DNA from 2 places in the Pseudomonas gorinensis genome. Region 1 is predicted to be linked to the other one. Evidence: predicted binding sites of a transcription regulator. Region 1 holds the regulator's gene; the other holds the start of a gene.

Region 1 (7,348 bases):
CAGATACTTGCCGATGTCGTCGAGGCTGTAGACGGCGTCGGCCAGGTCCGCCTTGACGATGGCCATGGGCATGCCATAGATCACGCAGCTGGCTTCATCCTGGGCCCAGATCGCACTGCCACCCTGCTTGAGCAACCGCGCGCCTTCACGGCCGTCGGCGCCCATGCCGGTGAGGACCACCGCCAGAACTTTGTCGCCGTAGGACTTGGCCGCCGAACCAAAGGTGATATCCACGCACGGCTTGTAGTTGAGGCGTTCATCGCCTGGCAGGATTTTGATCGCGCCACGGCCATCGACCATCATCTGCTTGCCACCCGGCGCCAGCAGCGCCAGGCCAGGGCGCAGGATGTCGCCATCCTCGGCTTCCTTGACGCTGATACGGCAGAGCTTGTCCAGGCGTTCAGCGAACGCTTTGGTGAAGGCCGCAGGCATGTGCTGGATCAACACGATCGGCGCCGGGAAGTTGGCCGGCAACTGGGTCAATACCCGTTGCAGCGCCACCGGGCCGCCGGTGGACGTGCCAATGGCCACCAACTTATAAGCCTTGCGCTTGGGCGCTGGCGAATAGGCGCTGGGCGCCGACGCACGGGCCGGGGCCACGGCTGGCCGGGCAACAGGCGCCGGGGCCGGACGACCGAACGCGGTGCTGGTGGGCGCAGCCGGGGGCGCGACCGGTGCTGCGGGTGCCGGTGCAGGCGCACTGAACAGGCTGCGACGGTTGCTGCGGGAAATGCTGTGCACCTTCTCGCACAGCATCTGCTTGACCTTCTCGGGGTTGCGCGAGATGTCTTCGAAGTTCTTCGGCAGGAAATCCACCGCGCCAGCATCCAGCGCATCCAGGGTGACCCGGGCGCCTTCGTGCGTCAGCGAGGAGAACATCAATACCGGGGTCGGGCAGCGCTGCATGATGTGCCGGACTGCCGTGATGCCATCCATCATCGGCATTTCGTAGTCCATGGTGATCACGTCCGGCTTCAACGCTATGGCCTGATCAATCGCCTCTTTGCCGTTGGTGGCCGTACCGACCACCTGGATGGTTGGATCGGCGGAAAGAATTTCCGAGACGCGGCGGCGGAAGAAACCCGAATCGTCCACCACCAGGACCTTGACTACCATAAACACTCCGTTAGGCGGGACGGGCAATACCGCCCTGCCCCACCAGAATCAAATACGCCGTGCGGCGTAACGCTTGAGCATGCTCGGAACATCGAGAATCAGCGCGATCCGACCGTCACCGGTGATGGTCGCGCCCGACATGCCCGGGGTTCCCTGCAGCATTTTGCCCAAAGGCTTGATGACCACTTCTTCCTGGCCCACCAGTTGATCGACCACAAAGCCGATACGCTGGGTGCCCACCGAAAGGATCACCACGTGGCCTTCGCGCTGCTCTTCATGGGCAGCCGATGCCACCAGCCAGCGCTTGAGGTAGAACAATGGCAGCGCCTTGTCGCGCACGATCACCACTTCCTGGCCGTCCACCACGTTGGTGCGTGACAGGTCGAGGTGGAAGATCTCGTTGACGTTGACCAGTGGGAAGGCGAAGGCCTGGTTGCCCAGCATCACCATCAGGGTCGGCATGATCGCCAGGGTCAACGGCACCTTGATGACGATTTTCGAGCCCTGGCCCTTGGTCGAGTAGATATTGATCGAGCCGTTGAGCTGGCTGATCTTGGTCTTCACCACGTCCATGCCCACGCCACGGCCCGACACGTCGGAAATCTCGGTCTTGGTCGAGAAGCCTGGGGCGAAGATCAGGTTGTAGCACTCGGTGTCGGTCAGGCGGTCGGCGGCGTCCTTGTCCATCACGCCACGCTTGACCGCGATATTGCGCAGGATCGCCGGGTCCATGCCCTTGCCGTCATCGGTAATCGACAACAGGATATGGTCGCCCTCCTGCTCCGCCGCCAGGATCACCTTGCCGTTGCGGGACTTGCCCGAGGCTTCGCGTTCTTCCGGGGTTTCCACGCCGTGGTCGACGGCGTTGCGCACCAAGTGGACCAACGGGTCGGCCAGGGCCTCGACGAGGTTCTTGTCGAGGTCGGTTTCTTCACCCACCAGTTCCAGGTTGATTTCTTTCTTGAGCTGGCGAGCCAGGTCGCGAACCAGGCGTGGGAAGCGGCCGAAGACTTTCTTGATCGGCTGCATCCGCGTCTTCATCACGGCGGTCTGCAAGTCAGCCGTGACCACGTCGAGGTTCGACACAGCCTTTTGCATGGCTTCGTCGCCGCTGTTCAGGCCCAGGCGCACCAGACGGTTACGCACCAGCACCAGTTCGCCGACCATGTTCATGATGTCGTCCAGTCGTGCGGTATCGACCCGTACGGTGGTTTCGGCTTCACTGGCAGGCTTGTCGGCTACGGCAGCGGCAGGCGCACGCGCGGCGGCCGCGGCGGCTGGCGCTGGGGCTGGCGCCGGTTTGGCGGCAGCAGGCGCGGCGGCCTTGGCCGGTGCCGGTTTCGCGGCCACGGGGGTGGCAGTCGTCGCAGCAGCCGGGGCCACTTCGGTGAACTTGCCCTTTCCGTGCAATTCGTCGAGCAGGGCTTCGAATTCGTGATCGGAGATCAAGCCGTCGTCAGCAGGGGCCGCAGCGGCGCCCGGTGCAGCTGGCGTCGGCGCCGCGCCAGTGGCCGCGACTTCCGGCAAGGCATCGGCGGCAAAGGTGCCCTTGCCATGCAACTGGTCGAGCAACGCTTCGAATTCGTCGTCGGTGATATCGGTACTGGCCGTTGCCGCCGGCGTTTCCGGGGCAGCCGCAGTGGCCACGGCATCAGCCGCGAACTGGCCTTTGCCATGCAACTGGTCGAGCAGGGATTCGAACTCTGCGTCGGTAATGTCTTCGCTGGTCGGCTCGGCAGGCGCAGCGGCCGCGGGTGCGGGTACGGCCGACGGTGCTTCAGCCTCGGCCTTGACCGCATTGAGAGAGTCGAGCAACTGCTCGAACTCGCTGTCGGTGACATCCGCTTCGGCTTCGACCACCGGCTCCGGCGCCGCTTCCACCACGGGCGCGGCCGAGGTGTCGGCAGGTTCTGCCAGGCGCGCCAGGGCGGCCAGCAGTTCCGGGGTGGCGGCGGTGATCGGGGCACGTTCGCGCACTTCGCTGAACATGCCGTTGACCGCATCCAACGCTTCGAGGATTACATCCATTAACTCCGAGTCAACGTGACGCTCACCCTTGCGCAGGATGTCGAACACGTTTTCGGCGATGTGGCAGCACTCCACCAGCTCATGGAGCTGGAGGAAGCCGGCGCCCCCTTTTACAGTATGAAAACCGCGAAAAATTGCATTGAGCAGGTTCGCATCATCCGGGCGGCTTTCCAGCTCGACCAGTTGTTCGGACAGTTGCTCTAAAATTTCGCCGGCCTCTACAAGGAAATCCTGAAGGATTTCTTCATCGGCGCCGAAGCTCATGGGTGTGCTCCTTAGAAGCCTAAACTGGATAACAGGTCATCTACGTCATCCTGACCTGACACAACGTCTTCACGTTTATCGGCATGAATCTGCGGACCTTCACCCTTGGCGAGATGTTTTTGTGGATCTTTTTCAGAGAGGATCGCTTCGCGGTCATGTTCGATGCCGGCGAAACGGTCGACCTGGCCGGCCATGAGTACCAATTTGAGCAGGTTGCTTTCCACTTCGGTGACCAACTGGGTCACACGCTTGATCACCTGACCGGTCAGGTCCTGGTAATCCTGGGCGAGCAGAATGTCATTGAGGTTGCTGGAAACCGTACGGTTTTCCTGCTCGCTGCGTGACAGGAACCCTTCGACCCGACGGGCCAGCTCACGAAACTCTTCTGCGCCGACTTCACGGCGCATGAAGCGACCCCAGTCAACGCTCAGCGCCTGGGCTTCCGTGGCCATGCCGTTGACCAGGGGCGTGGCGTTTTCCACCAGGTCCATGGTGCGGTTGGCCGCTGCCTCAGTCAGCCTGACCACATAGGACAGGCGTTCGGTGGCGTCGGTGATCTGCGAAATCTCTTCGGCTTGAGGCATGTGCGGGTCAATCTGGAAATTGACGATCGCACTGTGAAGCTCGCGTGTGAGCTTGCCCACCTCCTGGTACAGGCCGCGGTCACGGGTCTGGTTGAGCTGATGGATTAACTGCACCGCATCGCCGAACTGGCCTTTTTCAAGGCTGTCGACCAGCTGGTGAGCATGTTTTTTCAGGGTCGACTCAAAGTCGGCCTGCGATGATTCTTTTTGCTCCATAGCTCCCCCGTGGCAGCATTAGCCGTGGATGCGTTCGAAGATTTTTTCGATCTTCTCTTTCAAGGCCTGCGCAGTGAATGGTTTGACCACATAGCCGTTAACCCCGGCTTGGGCGGCTTCGATGATCTGTTCACGCTTGGCTTCGGCGGTCACCATCAGCACGGGAAGGCTGCGCAGTTTTTCGTCGGCACGCACGTGGCGCAACAAGTCGATACCCGTCATGCCCGGCATGTTCCAATCGGTTACCAGAAAGTCGATGCTCCCGCTGTTGAGGATCGGAATCGCCGTAAGGCCGTCATCCGCCTCGACCGTGTTTGTGAACCCAAGGTCACGCAACAGGTTTTTTATGATCCGCCGCATCGTTGAGAAGTCATCAACGATGAGGATTTTCATGTTCTTGTCCAATTCGACCTCCAAGCAGTCTTAAACGCGCCCAGCACCTGGACGCGCCATTTCAATCAACAGGCGTTACACAAAAAGGACTGCCCAGGGCACCACGGTTAGCCCCCGCGGCGGCCAAGGCCCTCGCGGTTGCGTCTGCAGTGTCCCCACACTGCCTGTCAGCGCGCGCGCCACTCTCCCAATCGCCCCCGCAAGCGGGCCGCGCACTGGCTGTGCAGCTGGCTGACACGCGATTCGCTGACCCCCAGGACCTCACCGATTTCCTTGAGGTTCAGCTCTTCGTCGTAGTACAGCGCCAACACCAGTCGCTCACGCTCCGGCAAATTGGCAATTGCGTCGGCCAATGCGCCCTGGAAGCGTTCATCCTCCAGGTCACGCGACGGCTCCATATGCGTACTCGCGCCGTCCTCGTGCAACCCTTCGTGTTCGCCGTCCTGCAACAGGTCGTCGAAACTGAACAGGCGGCTGCCCAAGGTATCGTTCAAAATCCCGTAATAATCGTCGAGACTCAATTGGAGTTCGGCCGCAACTTCATGATCTTTAGCGTCGCGACCGGTTTTTGCTTCAATTGACCGAATTGCGTCACTGACCATGCGCGTATTGCGGTGTACCGAACGCGGCGCCCAATCGCCTTTACGCACCTCATCGAGCATCGCGCCACGGATACGGATACCCGCATACGTCTCGAAACTCGCGCCCTTGCTCGCGTCGTATTTGGTCGACACTTCGAGAAGGCCGATCATGCCGGCCTGGATCAGGTCTTCGACCTGGACACTGGCGGGGAGGCGTGCCAGCAAGTGATAGGCGATGCGTTTGACCAAAGGCGCGTAACGCTCGATCAACTCACCCTGACTGTCACGGGCGGACTTCTTGTAGGCGTTGTAGCCGGTCGCTGTCATAGCACGGGTCCTGCGCTCGTCTGATGCACCAATCGCTCGACGAAAAACTCCAGATGCCCCCGAGGGTTAGCGGGCAACGGCCAAGTATCGACCTTCTGAGCAATAGCCTTGAACGCCAAGGCGCATTTCGAACGAGGGAACGCTTCGTAGACTGCACGCTGCTTTTGCACAGCCTTGCGCACACACTCGTCATAGGGAACTGCGCCGACGTATTGTAGGGCGACATCGAGAAAGCGATCCGTGACCTTGGTCAACTTGGCGAACAGGTTGCGGCCTTCCTGCGGGCTTTGGGCCATGTTGGCCAGCACGCGGAAGCGGTTCATGCCGTAGTCGCGGTTAAGCAGTTTGATCAGGGCATAGGCGTCGGTGATCGAGGTTGGTTCATCGCAGACCACCAGCAACACTTCCTGCGCGGCGCGCACGAAGCTGACCACCGACTCGCCGATCCCGGCGGCGGTGTCGATCACCAGCACGTCGAGGTTGTCGCCGATATCGCTGAACGCCTGGATCAGACCGGCATGCTGCGCCGGGCTCAGGTGCACCATGCTCTGGGTGCCCGAGGCGGCCGGTACGATACGGATCCCACCGGGGCCCTGGAGCAGCACATCACGCAGCTCACAGCGGCCCTCGATCACATCGGCGAGGGTATGTTTGGGCGTCAGTCCCAGCAGAACGTCGACATTCGCCAGCCCCAGGTCAGCATCCAGCAGCATGACGCGACGGCCAAGCTCTGCCAGCGCCAGGGACAAATTCACTGACACGTTAGTTTTCCCGACGCCACCTTTGCCGCCGGTCACCGCGATCACCTGTACGGGATGCATGCTGCCCATTTTATTTCTTTACCTTGTCTTGCTTAGACGCAGGCTACATGGCTTGGCCGCGTGAATCGCTTGCAGACCATCGATGTAGATACATTTCACGGTGTTCATACTGACTCAACCCACCCGTTTTGCCGGGTTGTGGTAGAGGTCAGCGAACATGTCGGCCATCGCTTCCTCGCTAGGCTCTTCTTGCATTTGCACGCTGACGGCACGGCTGACCAACTGATGACGGCGCGGCAGATGCAGGTCATCCGGGATCCGCGGCCCGTCGGTCAGGTAGGCGACCGGTAGTTCATGACTGATGGCCAGGCTCAACACCTCGCCCAGACTCGCCGTTTCATCAAGCTTAGTCAGGATGCAGCCGGCCAGCCCGCAGCGCTTGTAGCTATGGTACGCAGCGGTAAGAACTTGTTTTTGGCTGGTGGTTGCAAGCACCAGGTAATTTTTAGACTTGATGCCACGCCCGGCCAGGCTTTCCAGTTGCAGGCGCAAGGCCGGGTCGCTGGCTTGCAGCCCCGCGGTGTCGATCAGCACCACGCGTTTACGCAGCAACGGGTCGAGCGCGTTGGCCAGCGACTGGCCCGGGTCGACGTGGGTCACCGACACATTGAGGATGCGACCCAGGGTCTTGAGTTGCTCCTGGGCGCCGATACGGTAGCTGTCCATGCTCACCAGCGCGATATTCGAAGCGCCGTATTTGAGCACATAACGGGCCGCCAGCTTGGCCAGGGTGGTGGTCTTGCCCATGCCGGCAGGGCCGACCATGGCGATCACGCCGCCCTCTTCCAGGGGTTCGATTTCCGGGGTGGCGATCATCCGCGCCAGGTGGGCCAGCAACATGCGCCAGGCCTGGCGAGGTTCTTCGATTTCGGTGGTCAGCGCCAACAGGTCGCGGGACAACGGGCCAGACAGGCCGATGCGTTGCAGGCGACGCCAGAGGTTAGCCTGGTGCGGTTTGCTGCCTTGCAACTGGGTCCAGGCCAGCGAGCCCAACTGCACTTCCAGCAATTCACGCAGG
Region 2 (7,348 bases), 1.8 Mb from region 1:
GTCTACGGATAGACTGGCCTGCCATTACCGGCCAATTCTTCGGGGAAAGGCAGACCGCATGGCGAAAACGTTCGAGCTTGAAACCCTGAAAATGCGCCTTGACGATGTGCAGCTCCAGGGGTTGGGCCTGCACCAGCGAATTCAACGCGCGCTGCGGGCGTTGATCCTCGACGGGGCACTGGCGCCCGGCCTGAAGCTGCCCGCGACGCGGGTGTTGGCCAAGTCATTGGGGATCGCACGCGATACGGTGGAGAACGCCTACGTGCAGTTGCAGCGCGATGGCTTTATCGCGCGGCGCGAAGGTTCCGGCAGTTATGTGTGCGAGGCCCTCGGCACCGAATTGCGCGGCGGGTCCGGCCGCCGTATCAAGGCGCAGGCAGGCAAAAGCAGTCTCGCGCCCCTCGGCACCGGCTTGAGCCAGCGCGGACGGATGATCCTCGACAGCGGTGGCGTAAACGACCAGCAGGTGATCAAAGCCTTCGCCACGGGCCTGCCTGAAACCCGCTCCTTTCCCACCGACGTCTGGGAACGCCTGCAACGTCAGGTGATGAGGGACTCTCGCAGCAGCGTGCTGTTGCACGGCGACCCGCAAGGGGCCGAGCCGTTGCGCAAAGCCATCGCTACGTATTTGAACCTTGAACGCGGCGCCCAGTGTTCGCCCGACCAGATCCTGGTGCTGAGCAGCACGCGCCAGGCGCTTTTTCTATGCGCGCAGTTGCTGGTGGACGTCGGCCAGCCGATCCTGCTGGAAAACCCGGGCTACTACGGCGCCAGGAAGGCTTTTGAAACCGCCGAGGCCAAGGTCGTGCCCATCGATGTCGATGAATCGGGCATCCGCACCGACCTGCTGCACGCCGACCGCAGCGGCGCCCACTGCGTGTATGTCACGCCCTCCCATCAATACCCGACCGGCGCCACGCTGACACTGGAACGGCGGCTTGAGCTGATCAACTGGGCGGCGGAAAAAGGCAAATGGGTCATCGAAGATGACTACGACAGCGAGTTCCACTACGACGGCAAACCCACGGCCTGTGTACAGGGCTTGGACAAGTACCAGCGCACGCTTTACCTCGGTACCTTCAGCAAGACCCTCTTCCCCGGGCTGCGCATGGGCTACATGGTGCTGCCCCCTGCGCTGGTCAAAGCCTTCACCTATGCTCGCAGCATGATGGACGGCCACACGCCTCAACTCCTGCAATTGACCCTGGCGCGTTTTATGGAGGACGGTCATTACAACGCCCATGTGCGCGCAATGCGCAAACTCTACGCCGGGCGCCAAACCGTCATGCTCGATGCCATCGGCAAGCATCTGGGCGGCGTGGTCACGGCATGCCGCCCCCAAGGCGGGCTGCAAATTCCCTGCGTGCTCCATGAGGGTTGGTCGGAAGAAAAAACCATCCACAAGGCCGCCAGCGCGGGTGTGCAACTGTCCGGCCTGAGTCGGCTATACGCCGGCACCGCACAGAAACAGGGCTGGCTATTGGGCTACTCGTCCTTGACCGCCCATGAAATCGAAATCGCCATGCAGCGCCTGGCTAACGCGCTCAAGGCCCGCTAGACACACGCCCTGGGCCGCCGTCAACGAAAACGATCCACCTCATGCCGCAAGCTTGCCGCCAGCGTCTCCAGTTCCTTGGCGGTAATGGCCAGGTTGGACACCACCTCACGCTGCTCGCTGTTGGCCAGCGCAATGCTCTGCAAGTTGCTGCTCAGCAAGGTCGCCGTGCTGCTCTGTTCCTGGGTGGCGGTGGTGATCGCAGCAAACTGCTGACCGGCCGAGCGGCTTTGCTCGTCGATCCGCGCCAGCGCCGAAGCCACGTCGGCATTACGCGCCAGGCCTTCCTGCATCAGTGCATTGCCGTGTTCCATGGTGCTGATGGCGTTGCCGGTTTCCTGCTGGATGCTCTGGATCATCCCGGAAATTTCATCGGTCGCCTGGCGGGTGCGCGACGCCAGGTTGCGCACTTCATCGGCCACCACCGCAAAGCCACGGCCTTGTTCACCGGCGCGGGCGGCTTCAATGGCGGCGTTCAGTGCCAGCAGGTTGGTCTGTTCGGCAATCGCGGTGATCACCCCGACGATGCCGCCAATTTCCTGGGAGCGCTGGCCCAGGGTGTTGATGACGGTGGCAGTGCTGTTCAGCGCGGTCGCGATATGCTCCAGGGACGACGACGCCTCTTGCATGGACGTGCGCCCGATACGGGTCTGCTGGGCATTTTCCTGGGCCAGGCGTTCGGTATTGCCCATGTTGTCAGCGATATTCAGTGAGGTGGCGCTGAACTCTTCGACCGCGCCGGCCATGCTGGTGATCTCGCCAGACTGCTGCTCCATGCCTTCATAGGCGCCGCCGGATAACCCGGACAGTGCCTGGGCACGGCCGTTGACCTCTTCAGCCGCCTTGCGGATATGCGAAACCATGGTCGACAGCGCTTCCCCCATCTGGTTGAAGCTGCGTGCCAGTTGGCCGATCTCGTCATGGCTGGACACATTGAGGCGTACGCTCAAGTCACCCGCGCCCAGGGCTTCGGCCTGGCGTACCAGGTCACTCAAGGGGGCCAGCTTGCTGCGCAACAACCAGACCGTTGCCCCCACCGCCAGCAGCATCGCCAGCACACTGCCGATCACCAGGCGAATACCGACGCCCCAGGTCACCGAGCGAATCTCGGCCTTGGGCATGCTCGCAACCACCGACCACGGGCCACCCTCGAACGGCACCGAGACGCTGTAGAAATCTTCGTTCTTGTCGCTCCAGAAGCGGCCCTTGCCTGGGGTCTTGGCCAGGTCCAGCATCACCGGAACCGCTTGATCCAGCGCCTGCACGCCAGCGGGTGGCACCAGCCAGCGTTTCTGTTCATCCAACAGGGCCAGTGAACCGGTCTGGCCGATGCGGAAGCGCTTGAGGTTGTCGAACTGCGCGTTCTGCGCGTCGGTGTAGTCGAAGCCGACAAACAACACCGCGATAACTTTGCCAGCCGCGTCACGCACGGGCGTGTACTGGGTCATGTAGGAACGTTCGAACAACACGGCGCGGCCGACATAACTCTGCCCCGCGAGCAGGCGCTGATAGGCCGGGTGCTGGTGGTCCAGGGCCGTACCGATGGCGCGGCTGCCATCCTGTTTGGTCAGGGAGGTGCTGATGCGGATAAAGTCTTCGCCGCTGCGCACAAACACGGTGGCCACGCCGCCGGAGGTGTCCTTGAATTCATCGACCTCATCGAAATCATTGTTCAACAGGTCACTGCCCAGGTAGAGGGCCGGGGTCTGTACGCCAGCCACAGCCATCTGCTGATCACCGTGCACACTCAAACCCGCGCCGAAACGCTTTTCAAACAGCCCGCTCAAACGCTGAGTGCTCTCGCGCAAGGTGCTGTGGAAGGTATTGAGTTGGTCGGCAAGCAAGCGCGCCTCGCTGGCCAAGTGCTCCTCGCGGGTGTCGAGGTTGGCGGAGTCAAGAGAACGCAAGGCGAAAACAGTGCTGCCGCTGATAACGACAGCCAGAATCACGGCTAATGCGAGACCTAACTGGGAAGCGATCCGGGCACGAGGTTGAGACATGACAGCTCCTGGCCGAGGCCAGGATCATCCTGATCTCATAGCGCTGCTCGGCGAATTATCTGGTGGGTAACGTTGGTGCACGATAGTTCCAACACACCTACTTCGGCGGGCTTGGGCAATACTTGAGCTATTCACAGGGGTATCACGCAAACGGTTGCGAGAAAGCGCTGAAGCGATTCAATCGAGACGCTCGACTGCTGGCAGCACCATCGCCTGCACTTCGCCCTGCAGAAACTCCGCCAGCCGACGCAAGCGCTCGCCACCCGGGCGGGTTTTCGGCCACACCAGGTAGTAACTTTCACCACTGGCGACAGCCGTTGGCCACGGCAGGCTCAGCCTTCCCTGGGCGACGTCCTCGGCCACCATCAGTAAATCGCCCATGGACACCCCGTAGCCGCGCGCGGCGGCGATCATGCCCAGTTCCAGGGTATCGAACACCTGCCCACCCTTGAGCGACACCTGGGAAGCCAGGCCCATGCGCTCCAGCCAACTGCGCCAGTCCCGACGGTCGGGCGTGGGGTGCAGCAACTCGGCGGTGGCCAGGCGGCTCACGTCCCAGGGACCGTCACTCAACAGGTTCGGCGCACCCACCGGAATCAATAACTCCGGGAACAGGTAGCTGGCCTCCCAATCCGCCGGAAAATGCCCATCGCTCAACAACACCGCGCAATCGAATGGCTCCTGATTGAAGTCCACTTCATCCACGCTCATCCATGCGCTGGTCAGTTGCACCTCGTTGCCCGGCTGCAAATGCCGGAAGCGACTCAGGCGCGCCAGCAGCCAGCGCATGGTCAAGGTGGACGGCGCTTTCATACGCAGGATGTCGTCTTCGGCATTGAGGGTATGACAGGCCCGTTCCAGCGCGGCAAATCCCTCGCGCACGCCAGGCAACAGCAGGCGCGCGGCTTCGGTGAGCTGCAGGTTACGGCCGCTGCGCTGGAACAGGCGGCAGGCGAAGTGCTCTTCCAGGGTGCGGATGTGTCGGCTCACTGCGCTTTGCGTAATCGACAGTTCTTCAGCGGCGCGGGTGAAGGAGTTGTGCCGCGATGCGGCTTCAAAGGCCCGCAAGGCATACAGCGGAGGAAGACGACGAGACATAGGGAAAGCTCCGACAGCGCAATGGGCAAACCCTACCAGAATCAATCAGGCATGAGTTTTAATCATGCAAACGATCGCTTTTATCCCTTTGTGCAATGGGCTGAGAGCGCCGAGAATCAACCCCTCCCCAATTCTCTGACTTTCTGAGCGTGATGATCATGCGGCATCCGGCACGTACCGAACTCTGGGCCATTCTGCGGTTGTCAGGGCCGTTGATTGCCTCCCAGTTGGCGCACATGCTGATGGTGCTGACCGACACCCTGATGATGGCGCGCCTGAGCCCTGAAGCCCTGGCCGGCGGCGGCCTCGGCGCGGCGACGTATTCGTTTGTAGCGATTTTTTGCATCGGCGTGATTGCCGCCGTGGGCACCCTTGTTGCCATCCGCCACGGCGCGGGCGATATCGAAGGCGCCACGCGCCTGACCCAGGCCGGGCTATGGCTCGCCTGGCTGATGGCGCTGGTGGCGGCCTTGCTGCTGTGGAACCTCAAGCCGGTGCTGTTGATGTTCGGCCAAACCGAAACCAACGTGCACTCGGCGGGGCAATTCCTGACGATCCTACCGTTCGCCCTGCCCGGCTACCTGAGTTTCATGGCCCTGCGCGGTTTTACCAGCGCCATCGGCAAGGCCACACCGGTCATGGTGATCAGCCTCGGCGGCACGGTGGTCAACTACTTGCTCAACCATGCCTTGATCGAAGGCATGTTCGGCTTGCCGAAACTTGGCTTGATGGGCATCGGCCTGGTCACGGCGATCGTCGCCAACAGCATGGCGCTGGCGCTGATGTGGTACATCCGCAGCAACCGGGCGTATGCGGCCTACCCGCTAAGCAGCGGCCTGCTGCGTCTCAACACTCAATACCTGCGCGAGCTGTGGCGCCTGGGCCTGCCGATTGGCGGTACTTATGCAGTGGAAGTCGGGCTGTTTGCCTTCGCCGCACTGTGCATGGGCACCATGGGCAGTACGCAATTGGCGGCGCATCAGATTGCCCTGCAGATAGTTTCGGTGGCATTCATGGTTCCGGCGGGGTTGTCCTACGCGGTGACCATGCGCATCGGCCAGCATTATGGCGCCGCCCAACTGCTGCAGGCGCGCATGGCTGGCCGAGTCGGCATCGGCTTTGGCGCAGTGGTGATGCTGGGGTTTGCCCTGGTGTTTTGGCTGTTTTCAGACCCGCTGATCGGGCTGTTCCTCGACCATAACGACCCGGCGTTTCACGATGTCATCGTGCTGGCTGTCAGCCTGCTGGCCGTCGCCGCCTGGTTCGAGCTGTTCGACGGCGTGCAGACCATCGCCATGGGCTGTATCCGCGGGCTCAAAGACGCCAAGACCACGTTCCTGGTGGGGCTTGGCTGCTACTGGTTGATCGGCGCGCCCTCCGCCTGGTTGATGGCCTTCACCTTGGGCTGGGGGCCGACTGGCGTATGGTGGGGCTTGGCGCTGGGCCTGGCCTGCGCGGCCGTCAGCCTGACGTGGGCGTTTGAGGCAAAAATGAAACGCATGATTCGCCAGGAGCCTGAATCACAGCCAGCATTTCAGACCGCACAGACAGAATAAAAACCCTGCTCAACCCAGCAACGCCTGCTGGCTTTTCCCGAACGTCAGGTATTCCACCAACTCGGGCAACGGCAGCGGCTTGCTGATCAGGTAACCCTGGGCCTGATCGCAACCGAACAAGCGCAAGAGCGCAAGCTGTTCCGGGGTTTCGACACCTTCGGCCACCACTTCAAGATTCAGGTTGTGCGCCAGGTTGATCATCGCGTGCACCAGCTTGCGGTTCTCTTCCCGCTCCTCCATTCCACCGACAAAGCTCTTGTCGATCTTCAACAAGGCAATCGGCAGGCTGTTGAGGTGCACGAACGACGAGAAGCCGGTGCCGAAGTCATCCAGGGAAAACCGCACACCGAGGCGGCCAAGGGCATCCATGGTCTGCTTGACCAGGTCACTGCGCCGCATGACAGCGGTTTCCGTCAGTTCGAATTCAAGCCATTGCGCATCCACACCGCACTCCGCAATCAGTCGGCTGAGGGTCGAGAGCAACTGACTGTCCTGGAACTGGCGAAACGACAGATTGACCGCCATGTGCAATGCCGGCAGGCCACGTTCGCGCAGGTCTTGCATGTCACGCAGGGCACGGGCGATCACCCAGTAGCCCAGCGGTACGATCAGGCCACTCTGTTCGGCCAAGGGCACGAACTCGCTGGGCGGCAACAGGCCGCGCTCACCGTGGCGCCAGCGCACCAAGGCTTCCAGGCCGACGATATGCCCGTCGTCCAGGTCCAGGCGCGGCTGGTAGTGCAGCTCCAGCTCATCACGGCGCAAGGCGCGCCGCAGTTCGCTTTCCAGGTCGGCCAGGCTGCGGGCGTTGCGGTTGATACGTTCGTTGAAGATATGAAACGTGCAGCCCTGGGTACTCTTGGCCTGCTGCATGGCGATGTGGGCATGCCACATCAGCGGGTCGGCGCCCGCGCGAGCACGGGCGTGCGCCACGCCCAGGCTGCAACCGATCAGCAGGCTTTCGCCGTCCACCCAATAAGGCTCGGCCATGACTTCGGTGATGCGTTCGGCCATCCATTCGGCACGCTGAGGAGCGCGACGGGTGTCGATCAGCAACGCGAACTCGTCGCTGCCCAGGCGCGCCAGTTGGTCGCCGGCCTCAAGCTGGCTCTTGAGCCGCGAGACCACTTGCAGGATCA

What was found. The regulator FliA, encoded in region 1, starts transcription of late flagellar genes. The targets are predictions, from matches to a motif close to CTAAAGTTTNNNNNNNNNNNGCCGNTAA.
Region 2: the regulator FliA is predicted to act here: its motif matches at 3,655-3,682, upstream of AB7933_RS32470 (methyl-accepting chemotaxis protein).

The regions. Positions count from the first base shown of each region.
Region 1 is NZ_CP167125.1:5,321,908-5,329,255, forward strand. Features, by position in the region: gene AB7933_RS24025 (protein-glutamate methylesterase/protein-glutamine glutaminase) at 1-1,116, opposite strand, end outside; gene AB7933_RS24030 (chemotaxis protein CheA) at 1,165-3,408, opposite strand; gene AB7933_RS24035 (protein phosphatase CheZ) at 3,420-4,208, opposite strand; gene AB7933_RS24040 (chemotaxis response regulator CheY) at 4,227-4,601, opposite strand; gene fliA (RNA polymerase sigma factor FliA) at 4,769-5,509, opposite strand; gene fleN (flagellar synthesis regulator FleN) at 5,506-6,339, opposite strand; gene flhF (flagellar biosynthesis protein FlhF) at 6,445-7,348, opposite strand, start outside.
Region 2 is NZ_CP167125.1:7,072,461-7,079,808, forward strand. Features, by position in the region: gene AB7933_RS32465 (PLP-dependent aminotransferase family protein) at 59-1,558, shown strand; gene AB7933_RS32470 (methyl-accepting chemotaxis protein) at 1,579-3,555, opposite strand; gene AB7933_RS32475 (LysR substrate-binding domain-containing protein) at 3,733-4,653, opposite strand; gene AB7933_RS32480 (NorM family multidrug efflux MATE transporter) at 4,806-6,209, shown strand; gene AB7933_RS32485 (putative bifunctional diguanylate cyclase/phosphodiesterase) at 6,219-7,348, opposite strand, start outside.